Regions from separate parts of the Isoptericola sp. NPDC055063 genome, predicted to be linked through region 1. Evidence: predicted binding sites of a transcription regulator. Region 1 holds the regulator's gene; the other holds the start of a gene.

Evidence for each region. Region 1 encodes LexA, which represses DNA repair genes until DNA is damaged. Its sites were predicted from a motif close to TCGAACANNTGTTCGA; they were not measured.
Region 2: ACWF41_RS00580 (HNH endonuclease signature motif containing protein) is a predicted target of LexA. The motif match lies at 2,468-2,483, and genes of this name have one in related genera.

What each region holds. Positions count from the first base shown of each region.
Region 1 is NZ_JBSGUW010000006.1:261,190-267,156, forward strand. Features, by position in the region: gene ACWF41_RS09760 (ATP-dependent DNA helicase) at 1-1,025, shown strand, start outside; gene ACWF41_RS09765 (L-lactate dehydrogenase) at 1,035-1,994, shown strand; gene lexA (transcriptional repressor LexA) at 2,077-2,898, opposite strand; gene ACWF41_RS09775 (LysM peptidoglycan-binding domain-containing protein) at 3,149-3,487, shown strand; gene nrdR (transcriptional regulator NrdR) at 3,614-4,147, shown strand; gene ACWF41_RS09785 (DUF5302 domain-containing protein) at 4,317-4,502, shown strand; gene serA (phosphoglycerate dehydrogenase) at 4,587-5,825, opposite strand; gene ACWF41_RS09795 (HelD family protein) at 5,895-5,967, opposite strand, start outside.
Region 2 is NZ_JBSGUW010000001.1:121,456-127,422, forward strand. Features, by position in the region: gene ACWF41_RS00570 (thiamine pyrophosphate-binding protein) at 221-1,885, shown strand; gene ACWF41_RS00575 (HIT family protein) at 1,935-2,357, opposite strand; gene ACWF41_RS00580 (HNH endonuclease signature motif containing protein) at 2,517-4,052, shown strand; gene ACWF41_RS00585 (dihydrofolate reductase family protein) at 4,074-4,640, opposite strand; gene ACWF41_RS00590 (alpha/beta fold hydrolase) at 4,718-5,446, opposite strand; gene ACWF41_RS00595 (gamma carbonic anhydrase family protein) at 5,493-5,967, opposite strand, start outside.

The DNA of each region.
Region 1 (5,967 bases):
AGCTCCTCACCCGGCTCAAGCCCGCAGGCGAGTCCAAGGGCCAGTCAGCGCCGGACGCGGGGATGAAGATGGCGCAGTCCGCCGTGCTGCAGCTCTTCGAGGTCGCGGAGCGCATGGCGGCCCAGGACACGACGGCCGACGTCCTGTGGTGCTCCCGGCCGCCCGAGAACGCGCCCTGGGCCGGGGACGGCGTCACCCGGCTGCACGCAGCGCCGCTGGCGGTGGCGGGCCTCATCCGCACCCACCTGCTCGGGGAGGCCACGGGCGTCTTCACCTCCGCGACCCTCGCCCTCGGCGGCACCTTCGACCCGGTGGCGCGGTCCCTGGGCCTCGCGGGGTCGGGCGGCACGGGCGAGACACCGGACTGGACGGGCCTCGACGTGGGCAGCCCCTTCGACTACCCGCGCCAGGGGATCCTCTACGTGGCCCGCCATCTGCCCGCCCCGGGCCGCGAGCCGACCACCGACGCGCAGCTCGACGAGATCGCGGGGCTCGTCAAGGCGGCCGGCGGCCGCACCCTCGGGCTGTTCTCGTCCCGGCGCGCGGCGGTCGCGGCGGCCGAGGCGATGCGCGAGCGGCTCGACGTGCCGATCCTGTGCCAGGGCGACGACCAGCTGCCCACCCTCGTGAAGGCGTTCGCGGACGACCCGGCCACGTGCCTCTTCGGCACCCTCTCGCTCTGGCAGGGCGTGGACGTCCCCGGGCCCAGCTGCCAGCTCGTGCTCGTCGACCGGATCCCGTTCCCGCGCCCCGACGATCCGGTGAAGGCCGCGCGGGCCCGCTCGGTCGAGCAGGCGGGCGGGAACGGGTTCATGCAGGTCTCGGCCACGCACGCCGCCCTCCTGCTGGCCCAGGGGGCGGGACGCCTCGTGCGCACGGGGGACGATCGCGGCGTGGTCGCGGTCCTCGACCCGCGCCTCGCGACGGCCCGCTACGGGTCGTTCCTGACGCGGTCGATGCCAGACTTCTGGCCCACGACCGACGGCGAGCTGGTCCGTGCTGCGCTGCGGCGGCTGGACACCTAGCCTGGGCGCGTGGACGGCACACGCAGCACGACCAAGCTCGCGATCGTCGGCGCCGGCGCGGTGGGCTCCACCCTCGCGTACGCAGCGCTCGCCCGAGGGGCGGCACGCTCCATCGCCCTGATGGACGTCAACCGCGCCAAGGTCGAGGCCGAGGTCCTCGACCTGAGGCACGGGAGCATGTTCATCCCGCAGGCGGAGATCGAAGGCTCCGACGACGTCGAGGTGTGCCGCGGAGCCGACGTCGTGGCCGTCACCGCCGGCGCCAAGCAGAAGCCGGGCCAGAGTCGCCTGGACCTGGCCGAGGCGACGGTGGGCCTCACCCGCACGATCCTGCCGCGGCTGCTGGAGGTCGCGCCGGACGCGATCTACCTCATGGTGACCAACCCCGTCGACGTGGTGACGTACGCGGCGCAGGAGATCAGCGGCCTGCCGGCCGAGCGGGTGTTCGGCAGCGGCACGGTCCTGGACTCCTCCCGGCTGCGCGACGCGCTCGCCCGCCACTGCGGGGTCGCGGTCGGCAACGTGCACGCGAACATCGCGGGCGAGCACGGCGACTCGGAGATCGTGCTGTGGAGCTCGGCGACGATCGCCGGGGTGCCGCTGCTGGACTGGCGCCCCTTCCGTGGTCGGCCGCCGCTCGACGAGCCCGCCCGGCACCGGATCGCCACGGACGTCGTGGAGTCGGCCTACCGGGTCATCGCCGGCAAGGGGGCCACCAACTACGCCGTGGGCCTGGCAGCCACCCGCATCATCGAGGCGGTCCTGAACGACGAGCACCGCGTGATGAACGTGTCGTCCCGCCTGGACGGCTTCTACGGCATCAGCGACGTCTGCCTCTCGGTGCCGTCCCTGGTGGACCGGCGCGGCGTGGCGGAGACGATCGACACCCCGCTGTCCGACGACGAGGTCGCCGGCCTGCGGGCGTCGGCCGAGGGCATGCGCGAGGTGCAGCGCCGGCTCGGGTTCTGACCCGCGACGCGGCCCTGACGCGACTAACCCCCGGCCCGCACGGGCCGGGGGTTCGTCGCGCCGTCGGGGTGCGGCGTCGCGCTCAGAGGCTGCGGAGCACGGCCACCACCCGGCCGAGCACCTGGGCGTCGTCGCCCGGGATGGGGGAGTAGGCGGCATTCTGCGGCATGAGCCACGTGTGCCCGCCGGACTGCTTGAACGTCTTGACCGTCGCCTCGCCGTCGATCATGGCGGCGACGACCTCGCCGTTCTCCGCGACCGGCTGGCTGCGGACGACCACCCAGTCGCCGTCGCAGATGGCCGCGTCGACCATCGAGTCGCCCGCCACCTTGAGCAGGAACAGCTCGCCGTCGCCCACGACCTGGCGGGGGAGCGGGAAGACGTCCTCGACGACCTGCTCGGCGAGGATCGGGCCGCCCGCCGCGATCCGGCCCACGAGCGGGACGTAGGACGGGGCCTCGGCGGGCTGTGCGTCGGAGCCCGCGACCGAGCCGGCGGCGAACCCCGGGGTGCGCGGCGCGAACGCCGGGGTCCCGCCGTCGGTCGCGGCGGGTGCCTCGGGGTCGACGACCTCGATCGCGCGGGGCCGGTTCGGGTCACGGCGCAGGAAGCCCTTGCGCTCCAGCGTCGTCAGCTGATGCTTGACGGACGAGGGGCTGGCGAGACCCACGGCCTCGCCGATCTCCCGCATGGTCGGGGGGTAGCCGCGGTCCTCGACGGAGCGGCGGATCGTCTCGAGCACACGGCGCTGGCGCGGCGTGAGCCGGTCGGCCGCCGGGGCGATCTCGCTCACCGAGGCGAGCGCCGTCTCCGCTGTCGACGTGTCCTCAGGGGTCTCCTGCTGCGCCGGCCACGGCGTGGCAACCGTCGTGGACGCCGGGGCGTGGTCCCGTCCGCTGGTCATCGCGTTCTCCGTCCTGCAGGGGCGCGGCCCGCTGACGGGCCGATGAAATCCGACAAACCTTCCATCGCGCTGCTGGTCACTCTAGGCCAGTTCCGGCCCGACATCAAACATCTGTTCGATCAGGCCTCGACCGTGTCGTCGTGACGTGGTACACCTAGTACAGCCGTTCGACGTACAGGTGTTCGACGAACGGCTGTTCGACGGCAGTCGCCCGACCGGCGGCGACGCGACGTGAACCGGAGGTAGGACGATGCAGAACGCGCCCAGCACCACCGAAGCTCCGGGGTTCCTCGGGCTCGGCGGCCTCCGGCTCACGCGACGCGGGCGTGTCGTGGTCGCCGCGCTCGTCCTTCTCGTCCTCGTCGGCGCGGGCCTGGTCGGCCAGCGCGCGGTGGCGGACGCTCCCGGGTCGGGCGTGGAGGTCCGGCTCCACACGGTCCAGCCGGGCGAGACGCTGTGGCAGTACGCCCGCGCGGTCCGGGACTCGGGCGAGGACCTGCGCGACGTCGTCGCGGACCTCCGCCAGCTGAACGGCCTCACGACGGCGGAGCTGCAGGCCGGTCAGGTGGTGCTCCTGCCCGAGGACTGAGGGCGCGCGGCACGACCCGGCGCCGCGAAGATGCGAGGATGGACCCTGCTTGCGCCGGGCGCGGCGTCCCGCATACCTTGTCGGGCAGCCGGGCGCCGGTCCGGAGCCGAGCGCAGGAGACCAGCGATGCACTGCCCGTTCTGCCGCCACGAGGACTCGCGAGTCATCGACTCGCGCACCTCCGACGACGGTTCGTCGATCCGCCGACGGCGGCAGTGCCCGGCGTGCCAGCGCCGCTTCACCACGATCGAGACGGCGAGCCTGTCGGTCGCCAAGCGTTCCGGCGTGACCGAGCCGTTCAGCCGCGACAAGGTGGTCGCGGGCGTGCGCAAGGCGTGCCAGGGCCGGCCCGTGAGCTCCGACGACCTGGCTCTGCTGGCGCAACGGGTCGAGGAGACGCTGCGTGCGTCGGGCCGCCCCGAGATCGAGGCGAACGAGGTCGGGCTGGCCATCCTCGGGCCCCTGCGCGAGCTGGACGAGGTCGCCTACCTGCGATTCGCGAGCGTGTACCAGTCATTCGAGTCCCTGGAGGACTTCGAGAGCGCGATCACGTCCCTGCGGGCGGAGCGCGAGGCGCGGGCCGAGGACGCGGGGCAGGACGAGGACGTCGAGACGGGTGGCGCCGAGCCCGCGGTCGCCGGCCGGGACGCGTCGCGCTGAGGCGAGGCCCCTCCCGGGGTCCCCGAGCCGCCTCGCGGCGCCGGGTTCGCCCGCTCCGGGCGAAATGCCCTTGGCGCGACGCGCGGGGGTGGAGCATGCTGGACGGCACCAGGTGCTGCGCGGTCCGCCGTGCGAGCACGTCCACCCCGACGACGACGAGGTGATCGTGATGACGACGGACGACTCCAGGGCGGCCAAGCCCAGCGAGGACACGAAGGCGCGCTTCCGGGAGGCGCTGGAGCGGAAGAACGCCGCCAGCCACCCGACCGCCGGCAAGGACGGCAACACCGGCCAGGTGCACGGCTCGGAGACCTCCGGCCCGGTGCAGAAGATGTTCCGCCGCAAGTCCGGCTGAGCGGGCCGGTCCCACCACGACGCGAGGGCGTCCCCGGAGTCCCGGGGACGCCCTCGGCGCGTGTCGGCGGGTGTGCCCGTCGCGTCAGCCCGCGGCGGGGCCGGGCGGGAACTCGGGCCGCTCGAAGGCGTCGCGGATGCGCAGGCGGATCGTGGACGGCATGGCCTGCAGCTTGGCCGACGCGCCGCGCTGGGTGACGTCGGAGATGTCCGTGACGACGTAGCCGACCTCGCCGCGGGTGGCGAGCATCTGCGCCTCGATGTTGGCGCCGTGGTCCGCGAAGACCTGGTTCACCGCGGCGAGGACGCCCGGGACGTTGCGGTGCAGCAGCATGATGCGGCCCACGCCGGTGTGCGCGAGCTGCAGGTTCGGCAGGTTGACGGACAGGGTGGTGGACCCGGTCGCCATGAAGTCGCGGAGCTTCTTCGACACGAACTCTCCGATGGCCTCCTGCGCCTCCTCCGTGGAGCCGCCGACGTGCGGCGTGAGGATGACGTTCGGCAGGCCGCGCAGCGGGGAGGTGAACCCGTCACCGCGCTTCTTCGGCTCGGTGGGGAAGACGTCGACGGCGGCGCCGCCCAGGTGGCCGGACAGGATGTGCTGCCGCAGGGCCTCGACGTCGACCACGAACCCGCGCGAGAGGTTGAGGAAGATCGCGCCCGGCTTCATCCCCGCGAACAGGTCCGCGCCGAAGAGGCCCGCGTTGCCGGGGCGCCCGTCGACGTGGATCGTCACGGCGTCGGCCTCGGCGAGCAGCTCCTCGATCGTCTCGACGCGGTGGGCGTTGCCCAGCGCGAGCTTCTCGGCGGTGTCGTAGAAGACGACCCGCATGCCGAGGTTCTCGGCGAGGACCGACAGCTGGGAGCCGATGTTCCCGTACCCGATGATGCCGAGCGTGCGACCGCGCACCTCGTGCGAGCCCTCCGCGGTCTTGTCCCACACGCCGTCGTGCAGCGACTTGTCGCGCACGGTGAGGCGTCGGGTCAGCGCGATGATCTCGGAGATCGCGAGCTCCACCACGGAGCGCGTGTTGGAGTAGGGCGCGTTGAACACCGCGACCCCGTGGGCCGCGGCGGCCTCGAGGTCGATCTGGTTGGTCCCGATGGAGAAGGTGCCGACGGCCTGCAGGCCGGGCACGCTCTGGAGGACCTTGCGGGTCACGGTGGTCTTGGACCGGATGCCGAGGATCTGGAAGTCCGCGAGGGACTCGATCAGCTCGGCCTCGTCGAGCGCGCCGGGGCGCGTGACGACCTCGATGCCCGCATCACGAAGATTCTGGGCAGCGACAGGGTGGACGTTCTCGAGAAGGAGGGCTCGCAGCACGAGGCCATGGTGCGCCCCGCGGCACCACGCCCACAAACGCGTCTCACCATTCCGGCGTCACGTCCGGCGTCACGCCGCGGCGAGCTCCACGATCCCCGCGGGCAGCGGCTGCTCGTGCACGACGACGAGGCGCTGGGTGGGC
Region 2 (5,967 bases), on a different contig from region 1:
TACGGATGGCCTCCACAACCCTCCCGACGGGCGAAGCGGCGGGGCTATACTCGCCGTCGTCGAGGCGGACTGGTGCCGCCCGCGCTCGAAAAAGGGGCGCACGGCAGCCCGGTCACCGGCAGTCACCACTGCACAGTCAGCACCTCGGACCCGGCGTCGGGACCGCACGGGACACATACGGACGCACACCACTCATCCGTCACTGTTCCCTGGAGGCCCCGTGCCCACCGTGTCCGCCCACGTCGCCCGCACCCTCGCCCAGCACGTCGACCACGTCTTCGGCGTCATGGGCAACGGCAACGCCTGGTTCCTCGACGACGTCGAGCGCCACACCTCCGCCCGCTTCACCGCCGTCCGGCACGAGGCCGGCGGCGTCGTCGCCGCCGACGCCTACTTCCGCGCGTCAGGCCGCATCGCCGCCGCCACCGCCACCTACGGCGCCGGCTTCACCAACACGCTCACCGCGCTCGCGGAGGCCGCGCAGGCGCGGGTGCCCCTCGTGCTCCTCACCGGCGACGAGCCCACATCCGGCCCGCGCCCGTGGGACGTCGACCAGATCGCCATGGCCGCCGCCGTCGGCGCCCGCACCTATACCGTCGGCCGCGCGGACGCCGCCGCGACCACCGTCATCGCGATCGAGCACTCCCTGACCTACCGCGTGCCGGTCGTGCTCGCGATCCCCTACGACGTCGCCGCCCGCGAGGCCGGCCCCGTGCCCGAGGCCCCCGAGCCCGCGCTCCCCGGCCCGCTCGCGCCCGTCGGTCCGTTCGACGCCGCCGCGATCACCGACCTCGCGCGCGCCCTCGCCGGGGCCGAGCGGCCGCTGCTCCTCGCCGGACGGGGCGCGTGGCTGGCCGGCGCGGGCGAGGCGCTGGGCGAGCTCGCCGAGGCCACCGGCGCCCTCACCGCGTCGACGGCCCTCGGCCGCGGCGTCTTCCCCGACGCCCGCTACGACCTCGGCGTCGCCGGCGGCTTCGGCGCCGACGGCGCGATGGCGCTCGTGCGCGAGGCGGACGTCGCCGTCGTCGTGGGCGCGTCGCTCAACCAGTTCACGATGCGGTTCGGGGACCTCTTCTCCCCCGGCACGCGCGTGGTCCAGGTCGACACCGCCGAGGCGGCCACCCACCGTCACGTGGGCTCGTTCATCCGCGGCGACGCCGCCCTCGTGACCCGCGCGCTGCTCGACGAGCTGCGCACCCTCGGGGCCACACCGTCCGGCTGGCGCGACTCCGTCGGCGTCGCGGCGGCCCGCGCCTACGACACCGGCCCCGCCGACGGGATCGCCTCCGACGGCCGGCTCGACCCGCGCGGCGTCGCGAGCCGCATCGGCGCCCTGCTGCCCGCCGACCGCGTCGTCGTCTCCGACGGCGGCCACTTCATCGGCTGGGCCAACATGTACTGGCCGGTGGCCTCCCCCGACCGGATGATGATGGTCGGCACCGCCTACCAGTCCATCGGCCTCGGCTTCCCCAGCGTGCCCGGCGCCGCCGCCGCCCTGCCCGACGCCACCGTCGTCCTCACCACCGGCGACGGCGGCGGCCTCATGGCCCTCGCCGACCTCGAGACCGCCGTGCGCACCGCCGGCGGCCGGGGCGTCGCCGTCGTCTGGAACGACGCCGTGTACGGCGCCGAGGTGCACGTCTACGGGCGGCAGGGCCTCGCCGAGGAGCCCATGCGCATCCCCGAGACCGACTTCGCCGCGCTCGCCGCCGCCGTCGGCGCCGAGGGCGTGGTCGTGCGCACCCTCGACGACCTCGACCGCCTCGGGACCTGGGCGCGCGAGCCCGTCGACCAGCGCCGCTTCCTCATGCTCGACTGCCACGTCTCGCCCACCGTCGTCGCGCCGTGGCAGGAGGAGGTCCTGCGGGTGAGCCGCACGCGTTGAGAGGGCCCCTCGCGTTCGACGTCGAGGTGCGCCCGGAAGCCTGGGGCGCCTACCGCAGCTCGGCGGACAGCAACGCGGCGGCGGCGGGGATCGGCTCGTGGGACGACCGGTCGCTCGGCCAGAGCGTCGCCTCGTCGCCCGGCCAGCGCGGCACGACGTGGACGTGCAGGTGGTCGACCGACTGCCCCGAGAACGGCCCGCTCGCGTTGAGCAGCACCACGCCGGTCGCCCCGAGCGCCCTGGTCATGGCCACCGAGACGCGCTGCACGAGCGCCATCGTCGCGGCCATGACCTGGGGGCTCGCGTCCAGCACCCCGACGCAGTGATCACGGGGGACGACGAGCGTGTGGCCCGGCGCGAGCTCCCCGCCCGGCCGCGGCAGGAAGGCGACCGCGTCCGGCTCGCGCGCGACCCAGGACCCCTCCCCTGACGCGATCAGCCCGCAGAACACGCACGTCGTCGGGTCGCCCACTCCACAGCCTTCCGCTCGGTCCGTCCTGGCCCGGAGGCCGTGGGCATCCTGCCATGCGACCGCCCCGTCCGGGGGCGCCGCCGGGCAGGCCGACGATGACCTGCTCGTCGTCGAACACCTGTTCGAGAACGTGTCGGTGGCGGGTGGTTGAGTGCTCGTATGGCCACCCCGCCCAGCACCGCCGCTTCGCGGCTTGATGCTGCGCTGGACCGGGCGGCGGACGAGCAGGCGGCGGTGAACGCGGCGGCGGGACGGCGCACGGTCGCGCTGGCCGAGGTCCTCGCCACGACGCACGAGTCGGCGATGCTGGACCTGGGCGTGGAGCGGGTGTCGTCGGCTTCTCCGGAGCGTCGCGGCTCGGTCGCGCACCGTGCGCTGGTCGCGGAGGTCGCGTGCGCGCTCGGGGTCAGCGAGCACGTCGCGGCCGGCTGGCTCGCCGACGCCGAGGTCCTGGCCTCGAAGGCGACCGCGACGCTGGAGGCGTTGTGCGCGGGAACGATCAGCTACCAGCACGCGGCCAAGCTCGCGGACGCGGTCGCAGGCCTGCCCCCGAGCGTCGCCGTGCGGGTCGAGCGCGCGGTCCTGGACCGGGCACCCGGGATGACGGCGGCACGGTTCGGGGCGCTCGTCCGCGCCGCGCGGGACCGGCTGCACCCGGTGCCCGCCGAGGTCCGCCACCAGGCCGCCGCCCTGAAGGCGGACGTATGGGTCGACGACGGCACCGACGGGATGTCCTGGCTCACCGCGCACCTGCCGACCCCCGTCGCGCGTGCCGTCTACGACCGCCTGCACCGCACCGCCACCCGCGCCAAGACGGACGGTGACCCGCGCAGGGTCGGGCAGCTGCGCGCCGCGGCCCTGGCCGCCCTCCTCCTCGACGACCACCAGGTGACGGATTCGCACGCCACGCACGCCGCAGGACCGCCAGGCGCGGCAACCAACCCGAACACCCCGCCAGGGACGGCACCACCAGATCTACCGGACCTGCCCGATCCGCTCGCCACGCTGGCGCGCACCGTCCGGCCCGTGGTGCACGTGACCGTCCCGATCACCACCCTCACCGGCACCAGCGAGAGTCCGGGCCTGCTGGACGGCACCATCCCCATCGACGCGGAGACCGCACGCCACCTCACCGCCCGCGCCCCCACCCTGCGACGCCTGCTCACCGACCCCGTCACCGGCGCGATGCTCACCGTCGACCGACGCTCCTACGTCGTGCCCGCCGACCTACGCGCCTTCCTCACCCAACGCGACCTCACCTGCCGGTTCCCCGGCTGCCGCATCCCCACACGACGCTGCGACCTCGACCACACCACCGCCTGGGAGCACGGCGGCACCACCGACGCCACCAACCTCGCCGCACTGTGCCGCCGTCACCACACGTTGAAGCACGAGTCCCGATGGACCGTCGAACACCTCCACGACCGGCCGGGCGGCCGGCCCGGCACCGGCGTCCTGGCCTGGACCTCACCCCGCGGCCGCACCTACCTCACCGAGCCCGGATCCGCGGACCACACCCTCGACCACCTCGACGCCTGGGCCACCGAGACACAGCACCTCGCCCTCCAGACCGCGGCCGAGGCGTCGGCAACCGAGACCGAGACACCGGCGCCCGAACGGGCGGGGTATTCCCCTCCAGCCGAGCGCGTGAGCCCCGGACGAGCAGGTCCCGAACCCGGCGACCCGCCGTTCTGACGACGCCGCCAGGACGGCCGCTCAGCCGACGCCGGGCGGGCCGTCCAGCACCGTCGGGGCGTACTCGAGCAGCTGCAACCGGCCGTCGAGGGTGCGGCTGTCGAGGAGCTCCAGGCGAACGTCGGGCCAGCCGTCGTAGAGGCGGTCGCCGCCGCTGGCGCCGTTGACCACGGGGAACACCACCACACGGATCCGGTCGACAAGTCCCGCGGTCAGCAGCGAGCGGGCCAGCCCCCGGCTGCCGATGGTCCGGAGCGGCACGTCGCCCTCCTTCATCGCGCGCACGGCCGCGACGGCGTCGCCCGCGACGAGCGTGGTGTTGGCCCATTCCAGCGGCTCGGTGAGGGTCCGGGAGAACACGACCTTCGGCCGCGCCGTGACCTCGGCCATCTCCTCCTCGCCGGTCTCCGCGAACCGCGCGAACAGCCGGTAGGTCGTGGCGCCCAGCAGCGTCGTCCACTCCTGCCGGCCGTCCTCCTCGAGGAACGCGAAGTAGTCCGGCCCGCCCATGCCCCACAGGCCGGGCCACCCCTCGGCGGAGCCGAACCCGTCGAGCGAGGTGATGTAGTCGATCATCAGGTCTGCCATCGCGGGGCCTCCTCGGCCGCTGGCCACTCCTGGTCGCCCCCAGTATCGCCACCGCCGGACGCCGTCGCCCGCGGGCCTCAGCGCGGCAGCACCTCGCGGAGCGCGGCCATGAACTCCTCGTAGTGGCCGTACCAGACCGAGTGCGCCGCCCCGGGCACGTCGCGCACGACCACCCCGCCCGCCGCGAGGCGTGCCGCGTCGTCGTCGGGGACGAAGGCGCTCGGCGCGGGACGGATCACGGCCGCGCCGGCGGGCAGCGGCCAGTCCCCGTCCGGCGACGACACGACGGCCGCGGCGGTGACCGGGTCGAACGCCTCCGCGGCCGCGGCCTCGACCCGCGCGTCCTGCTCGCCGTAGTGCGGGCGCGTGCGCCGGAGATCGTCGTACGTGCGGGCCCGGCGGTCGCGCTCGTAGTCCGCGCGGAGCTCCACCGGGTCGCCGCCGCCGCGGAACCGCGGCAGGGCGTCGACCAGCACCGTCCTGGCCGGCCGGAGCTCCGCGCGCGCGGCGGCGAGCACCACTCCTCCGTACGAGTGGCCGACGGCGATCTCGGGCCCGGCAGTCGACCGCTCCCGGAAGGTCGCGACGACGGCCCGCGCCGCCCGCGGCACGGTGAGCTGAGGGTCCCGCGGGGAGCTGCCGTGCCCGGGCAGGTCCGGTGCCAGGACCCGCCACCCCGACTCCGCGAGCGCCGGCCCGACGCGCCACCAGGAGTCCCCCGACCCCATGAACCCGTGCAGCAGCAGGGCCGTGCGGTCGCCGCCGCCCCACTCACGCACGTGCAGCCGCGGCAGGTCGCCGTTCATCGGCCGCGCACGGGCCGGGTCGCGGTCCCGTCCTTGCGCCGGTACGTCATTGCGGCAGCACCTCGTCGTCGCGGTGCGTGCCGTAGAACTCCGACTGGCGCCGCATCGTCTCGCGCATCGGCGTGTCCCGCGTCGCCCCGTAGACGGTGCCCGGGAAGTCGAGCTCGCGCTGCACGGCCCAGATCTCGTCGTGGCTGCCGGGCGGCAGGATCCGGGCCGGGTCGCCCACGGCGACCCACCCGATCGGCACGACCGCGCCGGGCGGGAGGACGGTGTTGACGTGCACGACGCCGTGGATGCGTACCTCGGCCCCGGCGCCGATCCGGCTGCCCGGGAACAGCGCGGCACCGGTCGCGACGAACGCCTCGTCCTCGACCGTGCTGCCGTTGACGTGGGCGTGCGGGCCCACCAGCACGGCGTCGCCCAGGCGCGCGTCGTGGCCGCTGCGGCCGCGCACGAGCGCCTGCTCCATCACCACGGTGTCGCGGCCGACGACGACGGTGCCGTCCTCGGCGGAGAGG